One region of the Niveispirillum sp. FG148 genome, then DNA from elsewhere that is predicted to be linked to it. Evidence: riboswitches for the same ligand, from Rfam matches in the RefSeq annotation. Region 1 holds a riboswitch; the other holds the start of a gene.
The links. Region 1 has a riboswitch for thiamine pyrophosphate ahead of ACODTW_RS13580 (ABC transporter ATP-binding protein). Riboswitches for the same ligand answer to the same signal wherever they lie in the genome.
Positions count from the first base shown of each region.

Region 1 (7,712 bases):
GATCGGCACAGAGATCGGGGTCGATGCTGATCGCCGCCCGCCCGTTGACCCGCAGCGCCTCATTCACGCCGGGGATCAGGAACATCAACGCCACACGCGGGTCATCCAGGATGTTGCGCAGGCTGTCGATGCGGTTATTGCCGCGGCGATCGGGCATCAACAGGGTCCGATCGTCCCGCACCACCACGGCATGGCCGGCATCACCCCGTGGTGACACGTCCAGACCACCGGGTCCGACGGTAGCCAGGGCGCAGAAGGGTGATGCCTCGATCCAGCGGCGATAGGCCGGCGTCAGGACCGGGCTGACCTTGGCCAGCGACGGGCCACCGGGCGCACCATAAAGGGCCGTCAGTGCCGTGAGATCACGGACAAGGCCGGGTGGGGTGGGGCGGTCGGTGGGCATATGGGAACATCCGGTCAAAGGGAATCGCCAGCAGATTCCATCCAACCGGGCATTTCGGCAAGCCCCGGCCGCTTGCGGCATAGCCCCATTTCAGGGCTTTGCAACCGGACCGCATATCGACCATGCTGATCGCCGGGACGGGCGGCAACGGTCGCCCTGGGACAAAGGGGGATTGATGCTGAACGAGTTTAAGACCTTTATCAGCCGTGGCAATGTCGTGGATCTGGCTGTCGGTATCATCATCGGTGCCGCCTTCACGGCCATCGTGACCTCGCTGGTCAATGACATCCTGATGCCGCCGCTGGGCTATGTTCTGGGCGGGATCGATTTTTCCGACTATTTCGTCAGCCTGTCGGGCGGTGACTATCCGACCCTGAAGGCCGCGAAGGATGCCGGTGCCACCACCTTGAATTACGGCCTGTTCATCAATGCCGTCATCAAATTCTTCATCGTGTCCTGGGCGGTGTTCATCCTGGTCAAGCAGGTAAATCGCTTCAAGAAGCGGGAGGATGCCAAGCCGACTGAGCCGACCAAGTCCGAATTGCTGCTGACGGAAATCCGCGATCTGCTGAAGACAAAGTGAGTCTGGCCGGGGCCGGCGGCAGGGCCGGCCCCGGATCCACTCTTTACTTCACTTCCACGGCGTAGCTGTCGACGGGCGGCGTGGCCTTGATCAGGCCGCGCGCCTTCAGGAACTGCGCGAACCGTTCATAGCGCGTGCGGTCGAGCGCGCGGGGGCTGTGGGCGAAGCGGGCGACGCTGTCGGCCCAGGCGCGGCGGTTCAACTCGTTATCCTGGTCGGCGCGACCCTTGATGAACAGCTTCCACGCCTCTTCCGGATGGTTCACCAGATACTGGGTACCCCGCTCCACGGCGTTCAGGAACCGGCCCAGGCGCGGGTCGGACAGCTTGTTCTTGTTGGTGATGAAGACCAGTTCGTCATAGGCGGGCACCCCTTCCTCTTCCGGGAAGAAGGCGCGGCCGGGCTTGTTTTCGATGACCATCTGGTTCAGTTCGAAATTGCGATAGCCGCCGACGATGGCGTCCACCTGGCCTGCGAACAGGGCCGGCGATAGGGAGAAATTGACGTTCACCAACGTCACGTCCTTCAAGGACAGCCCGTGCTTTTCCAGCATGGCGCCCAGCAGCGCATCCTCGAACCCGCCGACGGAGAAGCCGACCTTCTTGCCCTTCAGGTCCTTGATGGACTTGATGGGGCCGTCCTTCAGCACGATGACCGTATTCAGCGGCGTGGCGACCAGCGTGCCGAACCGGGCCACGGGCAGGCCGGCATCGACCTGCAGGTGCAATTGCGGCTGATAGGAGATGGCGATATCCCCCTGGCCGGCGGCGACCAGGCGCGGCGGATCATTGGGATCGGCCGGCGCGATCAGGTCCACCGACAAGCCTTCATCCTTGAAATAGCCCAGTTCCTGGGCGACGTAGAGCGGGCCATGGTCCGGATTGACGAACCAGTCGAGCAGGACTGTCACCTTTTCTTGGGCCATGGCCGGCAGGGCGGTGACGGACAGGGCGGCCGCCAGGGCAGCGGCGCGCAGCCAGTTCTTCTTCATGGGCTTGGTTCCTTGGTGATGACGCTGTCGGGCAGCCAGGGCAGGGCCCGGCGGAGAAGGAAATCGACCAGCAGCCACAGGCAAACAGCCAGCAGCGCCAGGATGAACAGGGCGGCAAAGGTCAGGTCCGTCTGCACACGCGCCGTGGCATGCAGCATCAGATAGCCCAGCCCCGCCGAGGCGCCGACCCATTCACCGACGACGGCGCCGATGGGGGCGACGGCGGCGGCCATGCGCAGGCCGGAGCCGAAGGCGGGCAGGGCGGCCGGCAGCCGGATATGGCGCAGCACGGTCCAGGGGCTGGCCCCCATGGTGCGGGCCAGATCCAGCCAGCCGGGATCGGTGCGGCGCAGCCCGTCATAGAAGCTGGCCGTGACGGGGAAGAAAATGATCAGGGTGGCCATCGCCACCTTGGAGGCCAGCCCATAGCCCAGCCACAGCACCAGCAGCGGCGCGATGGCGAAGACGGGCACGGCCTGGCTGGCCAGCAGCAATGGCAGCAGCCAGCGGCGGGCGGCGGCGGATGCCGTCAGCGCCAGGGCCGCCAGCCCGCCCGACAGCGTGCCCAGCACCAGCCCCAGGATGATCTCCAGCGCCGTATATCCGGCATGCTGGGCCAGCAGCGCACGGTCCGACCACAGGCGGGCCGCAACCCGGTCCGGGCCCGGCAATATATAATGTGGCAGGTCGGCCAGATGCACCAGCAGGCCCCAGGCCAGCAGCAGCCCGGCCAGCGTGATAATCCCGCGCAGCAGGCGACCGGTCATGGCGCGTCCTCCGCTTCATCGCCACGCAAACGGGCCAGCAATTGGCCCTGCAGGGATAGCAGTTCGGGGTCGTCCGGCGGGCGCGGCACGGGGCCGGGGGGCAGAATGGGATCGGACAGAGCGGCTGGATGACCGGACAGGACCAGCACCTGATGGCCCAGGCGCAGCGCCTCCATCGGGTCATGGGTGACCATCAGAACCGTCCGGCCGGCCAGCAGTCCGGCCGCCAGATCCTGAAGCCGCAGCCGCGTGATGGCGTCCAGGGCAGAGAAGGGCTCGTCCATCAGCACGACGGGCCGATCCTCGAACAGGGTACGGGCCAGCGCCACACGTTGGCGCATGCCGCCCGACAGGGCGTCTGGCCGGCTGCCGGCGCGGTCGGCCAGACCAACGGCTTCCAGCAAGGACAGGGCGCGGTCACGGTCATCATGGTCAGCCCGGCCCCCACGCAACCTTACCCCCAACAGGATGTTATCCAGTGCCGTGGCCCAGGGCAGCAGCAGATCCTGTTGTCCCATCCAAGCGATGCGTCCGGCCACGGGCTGGGCATCATCGGCTGAAACGGCCCCGTCGCTCTTGGCCAGGCCGGCGATCAGGCGCAGCAGGCTGGTCTTGCCCACCCCGCTGGGCCCCAGCAGGCAGGTGGTACGCCCGGCGGGCACCGTCAGCGACAGGTCACGGAATACCACGCGGCCCCCGAACGACAGCGCGGCATCTTTCAAATGGATGGCGGGCGGTGGCGGGGTCGCGACGGGCCCCGGCGAATTGCGCATTGGTCACTGTCCCTACGCCGGTATCAGCCGGATCAGGTTCCAGGGGTCGTTCCGTCCGGAACCTCTCAGCCGACCATCGGCTCCCCCCAGTGAGATGCGCTGGTTATGACAAACCTGTGACCCCGCCGCAAGCGCATTGGTACCGGGCACGTTGCTGCCGTTGGACCTTGGCTTCCCTGTCGGTCCATTATCCAATCGGATATTGGATCGACATGGAGGATGCTATGCGCTGGTTGACGGGAGCATTCGCGGCCTTGTTGCTTGCCACAAGTTCTGTCGGCAGCGCCAATGCTGCGACCCTGCCGGAGGGGCCGGCGTTACGTCAGACCATGGAAAAGGTCGATGCGGACTTCTTCGAACTGTTTTTCGAAGGCTGCGACCCCGCCCGCGCGGCAACCCTGCTGACACCCGATTTCGAGATGTATCACGACAAGGAAGGGGAGGTGGCCCGGTCGGCCGCCAGCTTCATCGCCTTGTACAAGAAGAATTGCGAAGCCCGTCAGGCTCCCGATGCCTGGCGGTCGCGGCGCGAGCTGGTGCCGGGAACCATGACCCTGCACCCCATCGCCGGCATCGGCGTTCTGGAACAGGGTGAGCATGTCTTTTATGAACGCAAGGGCAACGGGCCGGAAAAGCTGGTGGGCAGGGCCCGGTTCACCCAGTTCTGGCGGCTGGATGCCGATGGGTGGAAGCTGGCCCGCGTCTTCTCTTATGATCATGAGGCGGTGAAATAGGCGGCGGGCAGGCTTGCCGCCCAGGTGACGCCTGCCTAGATTGCCGCTTATGCACGATCTCGCCCTGCCGACCGTCTGCGCCCTGGAACGCCCGCTTTACCTGGGGGGCGAGATTTATCGCCATTCCAGCTATGGGCCCAAACATCCCCTGTCGATCCCGCGGGTCAGCGTCGCCACTGATCTGATCCGGGCCATGGGCTGGCTGGCCGACGACCGGTATCGCGACAGCCCGCAGGCCAGCGAGGAGCAACTGGCCCGGTTCCATGACCGGGCCTATATCGCGGCTGTGGCGCGGGCGGAGCGGGACCAGCGGGTCGATCTGGCAACGGCGCAGACCTATGGCCTGGGCAAGCTGGAAAATCCCATCTTTCCGGAAATGTACCGCCGGCCGGCGGTGGCGGCCGGTGCGGCCATCCTGGCGGCCGAACTGGTGCGCGATGGCGGGGTGGTGCATTCACCGGCCAGCGGCACCCACCATGCCCGACCGACGCGGGCCAGCGGCTTCTGCTTCTTCAATGCGCCCGTTCTGGGGTTGATGGCGCTGCTGGACCAGGGGCTGGACCGCATCCTTTATATTGATCTGGATGCCCATCACGGCGATGGCGTCCAGGATGCCTTTCATGATGATGAGCGGGTGCTGACCGTTTCAATCCACGAGGAAGGGCGCTGGCCCCATACCGGCCTGCTGCACGATCGCGCCGGCGGCATGGCCCGCAACCTGCCCATGCCCGCCGGCCTGAATGACAGCGAGTTCCGCCATCTGGTGGAAGAGGCGATCATTCCCCTGACGGTGGCTTTCCGGCCTCAGGCCATGATGATCCAGACAGGCGCCGACGCCCTGGCCGACGATCCCCTGTCGCGCCTGTCCCTGTCCAATCGGGCGCTGTGGCGGGCCGTGGCCGATCTGGTGGGGCTGGCGCCGCGTACCATTGTCGTGGGCGGGGGCGGCTATAACCCCTGGTCGGTGGGACGGGCATGGGCCGGTATCTGGGCCGTGCTGAACGGTATGGATCCGGTGCAGGCCGACCTGACGGTGGAGGCGCGACAGGTGCTGCGCGCGCTGACCTGGAACCGCCGGGAAGGACGCAATCCACCAGACCGGTGGTTCGACCAGCTGGCCGATCCCCCGCATGAAGGGCCGATCCGCGACATGGTGCGGCAGGCAGCAGCGTCGGTGCGCGTTCTATGGTAAACAACGTCCATCAATTCCCAGCCTGAAGCCGGAAACCATGCCGCTGCGCCGTCTGTTCCTTGCTGCCGCCCTGACGCTGTCCAGTGTCACGCTTGCCGCCCCCACCGTCCTGGCGCAGGCCGCGCCTCAGACGGGCCTGAACCACGACACGCTGGTGGTGGAAACCAAGGGCGGGCAGCGTCACAGCTTCAATGTCGATCTGGCCCTGACCCCGCAGCAGCAGGCCCATGGTCTGATGTTCGTCGAGAAGATGCCCGACGAGAAGGGAATGCTGTTCCTGAACGATCAGGAAGGGCCGATGTCCTTCTGGATGAAGAACACCCTGATCCCGCTGGACATCATCTTCATCGATACCAAGGGCGTAATCTTGAACATCCAGCATGGCAAGCCGCTGGACCTGACGCCGCTGCCGTCCGCGGGGCCCGCCATCGCCGTGCTGGAACTGAATGGTGGCCTGTCGGCGCGGCTGGGGATCAAGCCGGGTGACCGGCTGCTGTACCCGGCCTTTGGTGTCCGACGTCCATAAAGGATGATGTGGTGGCCATCCCTAATACAGGGCCGAAGACCGCCGGTTGGCTGGCCGAGGTCGGACTGGACAGCGTGGACGCCCTGCGGGCCGCTGGTGCGATTGCCGCCTATGTCCGGCTGAAGCACCAGCATCCGGGGCAAGTGTCACTCAACGCCCTGTGGGCGATCTACGGCGCTATCCATGGCATACCGTGGAATCGTATTGATCCGGCCGTGAAACAGGAACTGCTGGATGCGCTGCCCCATGCGCATAGCGGGACGCGGCGGTCGCACAACCCGTGAAAGCGGCAGCCCAGCCGGTCGCAGGGCCGTGGTAGAATAACGGATGGTTTTCTACACGCCACCTTTGCAGCGCCCGCCAGCACCGGTTACTGCGCCGGTGAAGGACCGGCACGTTTCGGGCGTAAACCGGATCGAACCGCGGGACCGGCGCGAGGATGACGGGCGGGGCAAGCGCAGCCTGCGTCACCGGTTGATTGATCTGGTGATGGATGAGGTAGACGGGATTCCCGATCTTTCTCCCCCGCAGAAGCAGCGTATCCGCCATAGCCTGGACCGGTTTGCCGACCAGCATAAGCCCGATCAGCAGAAGCCGGAGCAGAAGGACGATCAGCCGCCACCGCCCCCACCCAGCCCGGAGCAGGCTGCCGAGGTGATGGCCAATATCGTGGCGGCGGATCCCGTTCCGCATCATGACGGCATCGATGCCGTGCATCTGGCGGCCGAAATGCGCCGCATCATGGCCCTGCACACGGACCGCGCGGTGAAAATCGTCTCATATCTCCATGCGCTGATGGCGGTGACGCCTGACAGCCATCAGGTCGACCTGGATATCTGACTCCTTGTCCCGGTGATTGCTGCCGTTCGGGCGACGGGATGTCGGGGGTGTCATGGAGGCGAATTGTCCTCCCCACAACATTCGGATTGGAACGCCGGATGGCCGGGTCTATAGCCATCTGTACACGTTTTGTCCCGGTGGTTCCCATGCCTGTCAATATCGCCCTGTTCTTCGTCATCACGTTGATCTGGGGATCGACCTGGTATGCCATCACGTTCCAGTTGGGGGCTGTCCACCCGGCCGTGTCCGTTGCCTACCGGTTCCTGCTGGCGGGCTTGGTGCTGCTGGCGTATCTGGCCATCCGCCGTCAGCCGGTCATGCCCCGGCGCGGGACATGGTGGCTGCTGGCGGCGACGGGTCTGTTTAATTTCTCCATCAACTACATGCTGGTCTACAAGGCGACGGCGTTGTTGCCATCCGGTCTCGTGGCTGTGGCCGGATCGGTGCTCAGCCTGATGAATGTCGTCAATGCCCGCCTGTTTCTGGGCCAGCCCATGAAGCCGGCCGTCCTGGCCGGCGGGGTCATGGGGGTGACCGGTGTGCTGCTGTTGTTCACGCCGGAGCTGGATGGCGGCATGCTGACCGGTGGCGCCATGCTTGGATTCGGCCTGATGATGCTCTCCAACTACTCCGCGTCGCTGGGCAATATCGTCGTGTCCAAGACCCGCAAGGCTGGCATGCCGCTAATTGCGACGACAGCGTGGAGCATGCTGATCGGCGCGGCTCTGACGGCCTGTGTGGCGGTCGCGCAGGGCGCCAGCTTCGCGATCGTGGCCACCCCGGCCTATTTCGGCTCCTTGGTCTATCTGGCCCTGTTCGGCTCCATCGCGGCATTCCTGTCCTATTTCTTCCTCCTGGGCCGCATTGGGCCAGGCCGGTCCGGCTATGTCGCCATCATGACGC
Region 1 covers NZ_JBMDKJ010000011.1:41,370-49,081, reverse strand. Annotated here, with positions in the region: gene ACODTW_RS13600 (pyridoxamine 5'-phosphate oxidase family protein) at 1-403, opposite strand, end outside; gene mscL (large conductance mechanosensitive channel protein MscL) at 579-986, shown strand; gene ACODTW_RS13590 (ABC transporter substrate-binding protein) at 1,030-1,977, opposite strand; gene ACODTW_RS13585 (ABC transporter permease) at 1,974-2,744, opposite strand; gene ACODTW_RS13580 (ABC transporter ATP-binding protein) at 2,741-3,517, opposite strand; TPP riboswitch at 3,510-3,614, opposite strand; gene ACODTW_RS13575 (nuclear transport factor 2 family protein) at 3,772-4,251, shown strand; gene ACODTW_RS13570 (acetoin utilization protein AcuC) at 4,301-5,443, shown strand; gene ACODTW_RS13565 (DUF192 domain-containing protein) at 5,481-5,969, shown strand; gene ACODTW_RS13560 (TfoX/Sxy family DNA transformation protein) at 5,981-6,253, shown strand; gene ACODTW_RS13555 (hypothetical protein) at 6,297-6,809, shown strand; gene ACODTW_RS13550 (DMT family transporter) at 6,956-7,712, shown strand, end outside.

Region 2 (7,712 bases), on a different contig from region 1:
TTCCGCCGGCAGGGTCTGGTCGTGGTATTTTTCCGCCGTTTCGGGGTCCAGCGACAGGTTGAACTGGTCGCGCCAGCGGAATTCGAACCGCGCGCGCGACAGCGCGTCGTCGCGTTCCTGCGCCCCCGGATGGCCCTTGGCCAGATCGGCGGCATGGGCGGCCAGCTTATAGGTGATGACGCCCACCTTCACATCGTCGCGGTCGGGCAGGCCCAGATGCTCCTTGGGCGTGACGTAGCAGAGCATGGAGGTGCCGAACCAGCCGATCATGGCCGCCCCGATACCGCTGGTGATGTGGTCGTACCCCGGCGCGATATCGGTGGTCAGCGGCCCCAGCGTATAGAAGGGCGCCTCGCCGCAGACCTTCAGCTGCTTGTCCATGTTGGCCTTGATCTTGTGCATGGGCACATGGCCCGGCCCTTCGATCATCACCTGCACGTCATGCTTCCAGGCGATATGGGTCAGTTCCCCCAGCGTCTCCAGCTCCGCGAACTGGGCGGCGTCATTGGCGTCGGCAATGCTGCCGGGGCGCAGCCCGTCGCCCAGGGAGAAGGCGATATCGTACGCCTTCATGATCTCGCAGATTTCATCGAAGTGGGTGTAGAGGAAGTTCTCCTGGTGATGGGCCAGGCACCATTTGGCCATGATGGACCCACCCCGGCTGACGATCCCCGTCACCCTTTTTGCCGTCAGCGGGATATGGGCCAGCCGCACGCCGGCATGGATGGTGAAATAATCCACCCCCTGTTCAGCCTGTTCGATCAGGGTGTCGCGGAAAATCTCCCAGGTCAGGTCCTGCGCCTTGCCATCCACCTTTTCCAGCGCCTGATAGATAGGGACGGTGCCGATGGGGACGGGGGAATTGCGGATGATCCATTCCCGGATGGTGTGGATATTGCGGCCCGTGGACAGGTCCATGACCGTGTCGGCCCCCCAGCGGATGGCCCAGACCAGCTTGTCCACCTCGTCCGCGACCGAGGAGGTGACGGCGGAATTGCCGATATTGGCGTTGATCTTCACCAGGAAGTTCCGGCCGATGATCATCGGTTCGGTTTCCGGGTGGTTGATATTGTTGGGGATGATGGCGCGGCCGCGCGCAATCTCGTCCCGCACGAATTCCGGCGTCACGTAATCGGGGATGGATGCCCCGAAATCCTCCCCGTCACGCGCCGCCTGTTCGGCCCGGCGCTGCCGGCCCAGATTCTCGCGGATGGCGACATATTCCATCTCCGGCGTGATGATGCCTTTGCGGGCATAGTGAAGCTGGGACACGTTTGCCCCGACCTTGGCGCGTAAGGGGCGGCGGCCGGCGCGGTTGAACAGGGGCACGGGGCTTTCCTGGCCTTCGCGCAGCCCATTATCCTCCGGCTTCACGCTGCGGCCGTCATAGGTCTCCACATCGCCGCGCGCTTCCACCCAGGACCGGCGCAACTCGGCCAAGCCCTGGCGGATATCCGTGCGCACGGCGGGATCGGTATAGGGGCCGGACGGGTCATAGACACGCACCGGCGCCTCGTTGGCGCTGGGCGACAGGTCGATCTCGCGCATGGCGACGCGGATATCGGGGAACCGCTCCCCCGCCACATGCACCTTGCGGCTGGCGGGCAGCGGGCCGGTGGTGACGCGGAACTCAGGATCGGTAATGGTGGTATCTGGCATCTGGACCTCCCGTTGAATGGAGATCCGGGCTTGGCACGAAGGTGCGGCGGCACATCGGGGGCAAACGGGGCCCTATGCTTCCATCCCTACGCCGGTACGACCCGGATCAGGTTCGAAGGGTTCCCGCGCCGGTGCCGCCCATTGGCGGTCCATGCGGTGTCTCAGCCCCTTGCCGGGGTTCCCCTTGGACGGGATGGAAACTGCGGGAGAAACAGGCAAGGTGTCAAGGGCGGGTGTTTCGGTATCCGCACGGTTGGCGTGCTGATAGGCTGCACCGCGGATACCCAACGGAGAACCGTTTCAGATGACCCTGCGCCGCACCCTGGCCATGCTGGCCGCCGGCTTGCTGCTGATCACGATGCCGGTCGCCGCCGATGAGGGGTATGAACAGGCGATTGCCCGGATGGGCCGCGACCCGGCTGCCGCCGATGCCGCCACCCGCAACCCGTCCACGCCGCTGATCAGCCTGGACCGGCTGCTGTTCCTGCATGCCTTCCGACCCGACGCGAAGGCGGAGATCGACCGGCTGGTGCATGACCTGACCGCGGCGCTGACCGGTCAGAACGATCCCTATCTGGAACAGGTGCTGGGCGCCCCCGCTACCTATGACGGCACGGACGACAGTCTGGTGGCGCTGCTGCGGCTGCTGTCCAGTGCCGGGGTGGTGCAGACGCAATCGGCCTTCTATGCCATTCCCTGCGATGTATTGCGGCGGCGGCCGGGTCTGCTGGCCGCGACGGAACCGCAGTTCGGCAGCAACCGGGACAATTTTCTGCCGCGATCGGGCTGCGACTGGGGGCGCGGCCATGTGGAGGGGTTCCCCGACGGGCAAGTGCAGGATTTCATCCGCGCTGCCACCCTGGCGGACGGCGGCTTCCTGGCCAACCATGGGGGCAGCCTGCGCTATGCCCTGGCAGGACAGCAGGCTGCCATCCTGGAACAGGCAAGGCTGGACCCGTCACAATTGCCGCCAGCCCCCAGGCAAGGGCTGCTGCCCTATCAGACCTGGTCCTATCTGTCGGTCGGCAACCGGGTTGCCCTGTCGCGCATCCTGCCCGTCTATCAGGCGGCCCTTCTCGCGCTGACCGATTTCTATCGCCCCTTGCAGGGTGACAGGGCCGGCGAAAGGGCACGCAACGCCCTGTTCGCGCTGGCCTGGGGCGCCGATTGCGGGGGCGGACCGCCGCCGGCCGACCATGCCCGCACCCTGCTGGTCGATGGCGCGCCTCTGGACACGGTGCGTGCCGCCATTGTCCGGCGGGGCGATGGCAAGGATGCCTTCAGCCGTTGCGCGGTTACCGCTGGCATCGACCCGCTGTCGCATCTGTCGGCAGCCCTGCGGCCGGAATTGCTGGCCGATACCGTGGCGATCGACGGCGTGGACGTTCGTAACGGCTTCGGCAAGACGCCGCTGATGGCGGCTTCCCAAGCGGACCAGGCAGAGGCTGTGGCCTGGCTGCTGGCCCATGGTGCTGACGTCAGGGCTGCGACGGATGTGACCGATGAATTCACCCTCCCCAAGCACGGGAAGCGCACGGCCCTGCATTACGCCGCCGCCAATGCCGGACTGGCCGTCATCGAGGCCTTGCTGAAGGCCGGGGCCGATCCGACCGTCAAGGATGATGAAGGGGTGACGCCCCTGGACTATCTGAATGGAAAGGGCCCTGTCCCGCCCAATCCCCGCCTTTCCGGCGCGGAACTGGACAGGGCCAGGGCCCTTCTCAACAAGCCGTAAGGCCGGTGCTTACTTGTCCTGTTCCAGCGCCAGGGCCAGGAAGGTCTGCTCGCCCTTGCGTTCGACCAGCAGCAATACGGCCTTCTGGCCGGCCTGACGGGCCTTGGCGACGCGGTCCTGCACGTCCGTGGGCGTGGTCACCGGGGCCTGGCTCACCTCCAGCACCACGTCACCGGGACGAAGCTGGCGCGTCTGGGCCGGGGCATTCTGGTTGATCTTGGTGATGACCACACCCTTCACGCCTTCCGCCACCTCGAACTGCTTGCGCAGGTCGGGGGTGATGGTGGAGACGGTCAGGCCCAGCGCGTCGATCTGCTGCTGCACGGCGCCGGGCTTGGGCGCGGGCTCGCCCTCCTCCTCGCCTTCCTCGGCGGCGGCGATCTGATCTTCCGGGAATTCGGCGAGCGTGATGGCAACATTCATCGGCGCGCCCTTGCGGGAGATGCCGACATTGACCTTGGTGCCCACCGGCGTGCCGGCCACCATGCGCGGCAGGGTGCGGTTATTGGCAACCTCCTTGCCGTCAAAGGTCAGGATGACGTCGCCGGGCTTCAGGCCGGCGGCGGCGGCGGGGCTGCCCTCCGTCACGGTGCCGACCAGGGCGCCCTTGTGGCTGGGCAGGCTCATGCTTTCGGCGATTTCCGGGGTCACCGACTGAATCTGCACGCCCAGCCAGCCGCGCCGCACCTTGCCGGCCTTGCGGATCTCCTCGATCACGGTGCGGGCCATGCTGGACGGGATGGCGAAGCCGATGCCGACGGAACCGCCGGTGCGGCTGTAGATGGCGGAATTGATGCCCACCACGTCGCCGGCCAGATTGACCAGCGGGCCACCGGAATTGCCCTGATTGATGGCGGCGTCAGTCTGGATGAAATCATCGAAGCGGCCGGCGCCGATATCGCGGGCGCGGGCCGAGACGATGCCGGCCGTGACGGTGCCGCCCAGGCCGAACGGGTTGCCGATGGCCACGACCCAGTCGCCCACCTTCAGCACGTCGCTGTCACCCCATTTCAAGGGCGTCAGCTTCTGCTTGGTTTCAACCTTCAGCAGCGCCAGATCGGTTTCCTTGTCCGTGCCGATCAGCTTGGCCTTCAGCTCCGTCTGGTCGGCATCCTGGAAGATGACCGTGATCTCGTCGGCACCATCAATGACGTGGTTGTTGGTGACGATATAGCCCGACGCATCGATGATGAAGCCGGAACCCAGCGACTGCGCCTTGCGCGGGGCACCCTGGCCCTGCTGGCGTTCCATGAAGTCGCGGAAGAAATCCTCGAACGGGGAACCAGGCGGGAAGTCCGGCATGGGCACGGCGCCGCGTCCACCCGGCTTGGCCTGGATGGTCTGACTGGTCGAGATATTGACCACGGCCGGCAGGGTCTTTTCGGCCAGGGGGGCGAAACTCTCGGGCGCACCGCGCTGGGCCAGCGCCGGGGCCGGGGTGGCGACCAGCAGGGTCGCGACCAGCGGCAAAGCCGCAAAGGCGGCCGCCAGACGGGCGGCGGGACGGGAGCGGAAGAACGCGGTCACGTCAATCTCCAGGGGCCAGTCATCCGCGCCCCGGATCGGAGGCGCGCACCGGCAGCCCGGCCCAAAGGGGACCACCGACACCAGGGAATATAGGCTGCCGAAGCCCCGCTGCGAAGCCTTCCTTCGTCGCGGACTGGAAAGGTTGGTCCCAGGCGGCCCTATCCGCGCACCACGGCCACGGCCAGAACGCCCAGAATGGCCGCGGCCAGCCCCACCCGGCGTAACATCACCGGGTCCATGCCGGTAATGCGCCCGGCCATGTCGCGCATGGAATTGGGGGCCACGGCGTATAAAAGCCCCTCGATGACGAAGACGAGCGCCAGCGCGGTCAGGAAATCTTTCAAGGCAGAACCCGCAATTAAAAGGCCGCGCTGGCGAAAAATCGCCCGCGCGGCCTTTCCATCAACGCTTGGCGACGCCGGTGGTGTTGTTGAAATAGCGGAAGAACTCGCTGTCCGGCGACAGGACCATCTGCGTGTTCTCCCCCTTCATGGCCACCTTGTAGGCTTCCAGCGAACGGTAGAAGGCATAGAATTCCGGGTTCTTGCCGGCACTCTCGGCCAGGATGCGGATGGCCTGGTTGTCGCCTTCGCCGCGCAGCACCTGTGAATCGCGCTGCGCTTCCGCCAGGATGACGGTGCGTTCGCGTTCCGCGCGGCTGCGAATCTGCTGGGCCTGCTCGCTGCCCTGGGCGCGGGCTTCGCGGGCCTCGCGCTCACGTTCCGACCGCATGCGCTCATAGACGGCGGCCGACGTGGCATCGGGCAGATCGGCGCGGCGGATGCGGACATCCACGATTTCCACGCCGAAGCGCGCAGCTTCCTGGTTCACCTGTGCCTTGATGTCGGTCATCACCTTGGCGCGTTCCTTGGACAGGACGGCCAGCAGGGTGGAATTGCCCAGCACGCGGCGCAGCGACGAATTCACGGTCGCGGCCAGACGCTGTTCGGCGACAATCTCATTGCCAACCGACTGGTAGAATTGCAGCGGGTCGGTAATGCGGTAGCGGGCGAAGGCATCGACCTCCAGCCGCTTCTGGTCGGCCAGGATGACCTGTTCGACGGGCGGATCGACATCCAGAACGCGCGCATCCAGGAAAACGACATTCTGCACGAACGGGATTTTGGCGTGCAGACCCGGTTCCTGGATTGTCCGCTTCCATTCACCGAATTGCAGCACCAGCGCCTGCTGCGTCTGGTTGACGGCGAACAGGGAGGAGGAGGCCAGGATGGCGACGGCGGCGATGGCGACGCCTGCGGCGATCAGTTTGCTGCTCATGCTGCGTCCCCCTTACTGGCGCGGCGCGGCCGGTGCGGCCGGCGTCTGTTGGCGGAGCTGGTTGGTCAGTTCCTGCAAGGGCAGGAAGGGCACGACGCCCGGTCCGCCCTTGCCCTGATCGATGATGATCTTGTTGGAACCGCTCAGCACTTCCTGCATGGTTTCCAGATACATGCGCCGTGCCGTGATTTCCGGCGCCTGGTTGTAGGCGGCCATGACCTGGGCGAAGCGCTGCGCGTCACCCTGGGCCAGACTGACCACCTGCTCGCGATAGGCGGAGGCCTGCTGGATCAGCTGCTCGGCCTCGCCGCGGGCGCGGGGGATGATATCGTTGCGATAGGCCTCTGCCTCATTGCGCAGACGCTCGCGATCCTGGCGGGCGCGCTGCACATCGTTGAAGGCGTCAACGACGGGACCGGGTGGGTCCACCTTCTGCAACTGCACCTGGCTGATTTCGATGCCCGACTGGTATTCGTCCAGCATGGTCTGCAACAGCAACCGGGTCTGCTGTTCGATATCCTGGCGTGCCTCGGTCAAGGCCGGCTGGATGTCAGTGCGGCCGATCACCTCGCGCATGGCGCTTTCGGCCGCCATCTTCACGGTCAGTTCCGGCTCGCGGATCTTGAACAGGAAATTGCCGGCATCCTTGATCACCCACATGACGGTGAAGTCGATGTCGATGATATTCTCGTCACCGGTCAGCATCAGGCTTTCGTCGATGACGTCGCCACCGCCGCGGCGATTGTCGACGGCGGAGCGATAGCCGATCTCCAGCCGGTTGACGCGGGTGACCTTCGGCGTCTCCACCGTTTCAATCGGCGCGGGCAGGTGATAGCGCAGACCCGGCTGCTCGGTACGCGTATATTGGCCGAATCGCAGGACCACACCCTGCTCGTCCGGCTGTACGCGATAGATGCCGGAAAGGCCCCAGATCAGGCCCAGCGCCACAACACCCAGCAGGATGCCCTTGCCGCCACCCAAGCCGCCGGGAGTCAGGTTCTTGAACCGCTCCTGGCCCTTGCGCAGCAATTCCTCCAGGTCCGGGCCTCCGGGCTGCTGCCCGCCGCCCGGCGGACGACCCCAGGGGTTGTTGCCGTTGCCATTGCCGCCGCCCCCCGGGGGTGAGCCCCAGGGTCCGCCGCCATTGCCGCCACCTTGATTATTCCAGGGCATATTCCCGACCCTTTGGTGATTGGACCCACAAACTGCCAAACCGACAGGCCTGCCCGCAAGGACAGGACGCTTTCTATGCTGCCGTTGCCACCCTATATATCGCGGCGCGCCAGCGAAAGGCCCATGGCCTGTCGGTGCTTGCAGATATTGGGAAGAAAGCGGGGTTTTCAACCATGGCCACCGTCAATGAAGAACAGGTTCTGAACGCGCTGCGTGCCGTGAAGGACCCCGACCGGGGTGCCGACATCGTGTCGCTGGGCATGATTTCGGGCCTGGTGGTGAAGGAAGGCAATGTCGCCTTCGCCGTGGAAGTGGACCCCGCCAGGGGTGCGGCCCTGGA
Region 2 covers NZ_JBMDKJ010000037.1:219-7,930, forward strand. Annotated here, with positions in the region: gene thiC (phosphomethylpyrimidine synthase ThiC) at 1-1,659, opposite strand, end outside; TPP riboswitch at 1,726-1,854, opposite strand; gene ACODTW_RS24990 (ankyrin repeat domain-containing protein) at 1,964-3,394, shown strand; gene ACODTW_RS24995 (DegQ family serine endoprotease) at 3,404-4,921, opposite strand; gene ACODTW_RS25000 (DUF2065 domain-containing protein) at 5,080-5,265, opposite strand; gene hflC (protease modulator HflC) at 5,324-6,199, opposite strand; gene hflK (FtsH protease activity modulator HflK) at 6,212-7,372, opposite strand; gene apbC (iron-sulfur cluster carrier protein ApbC) at 7,546-7,712, shown strand, end outside.
Region 2: another riboswitch for thiamine pyrophosphate. It lies ahead of thiC (phosphomethylpyrimidine synthase ThiC); the one in region 1 lies ahead of ACODTW_RS13580 (ABC transporter ATP-binding protein).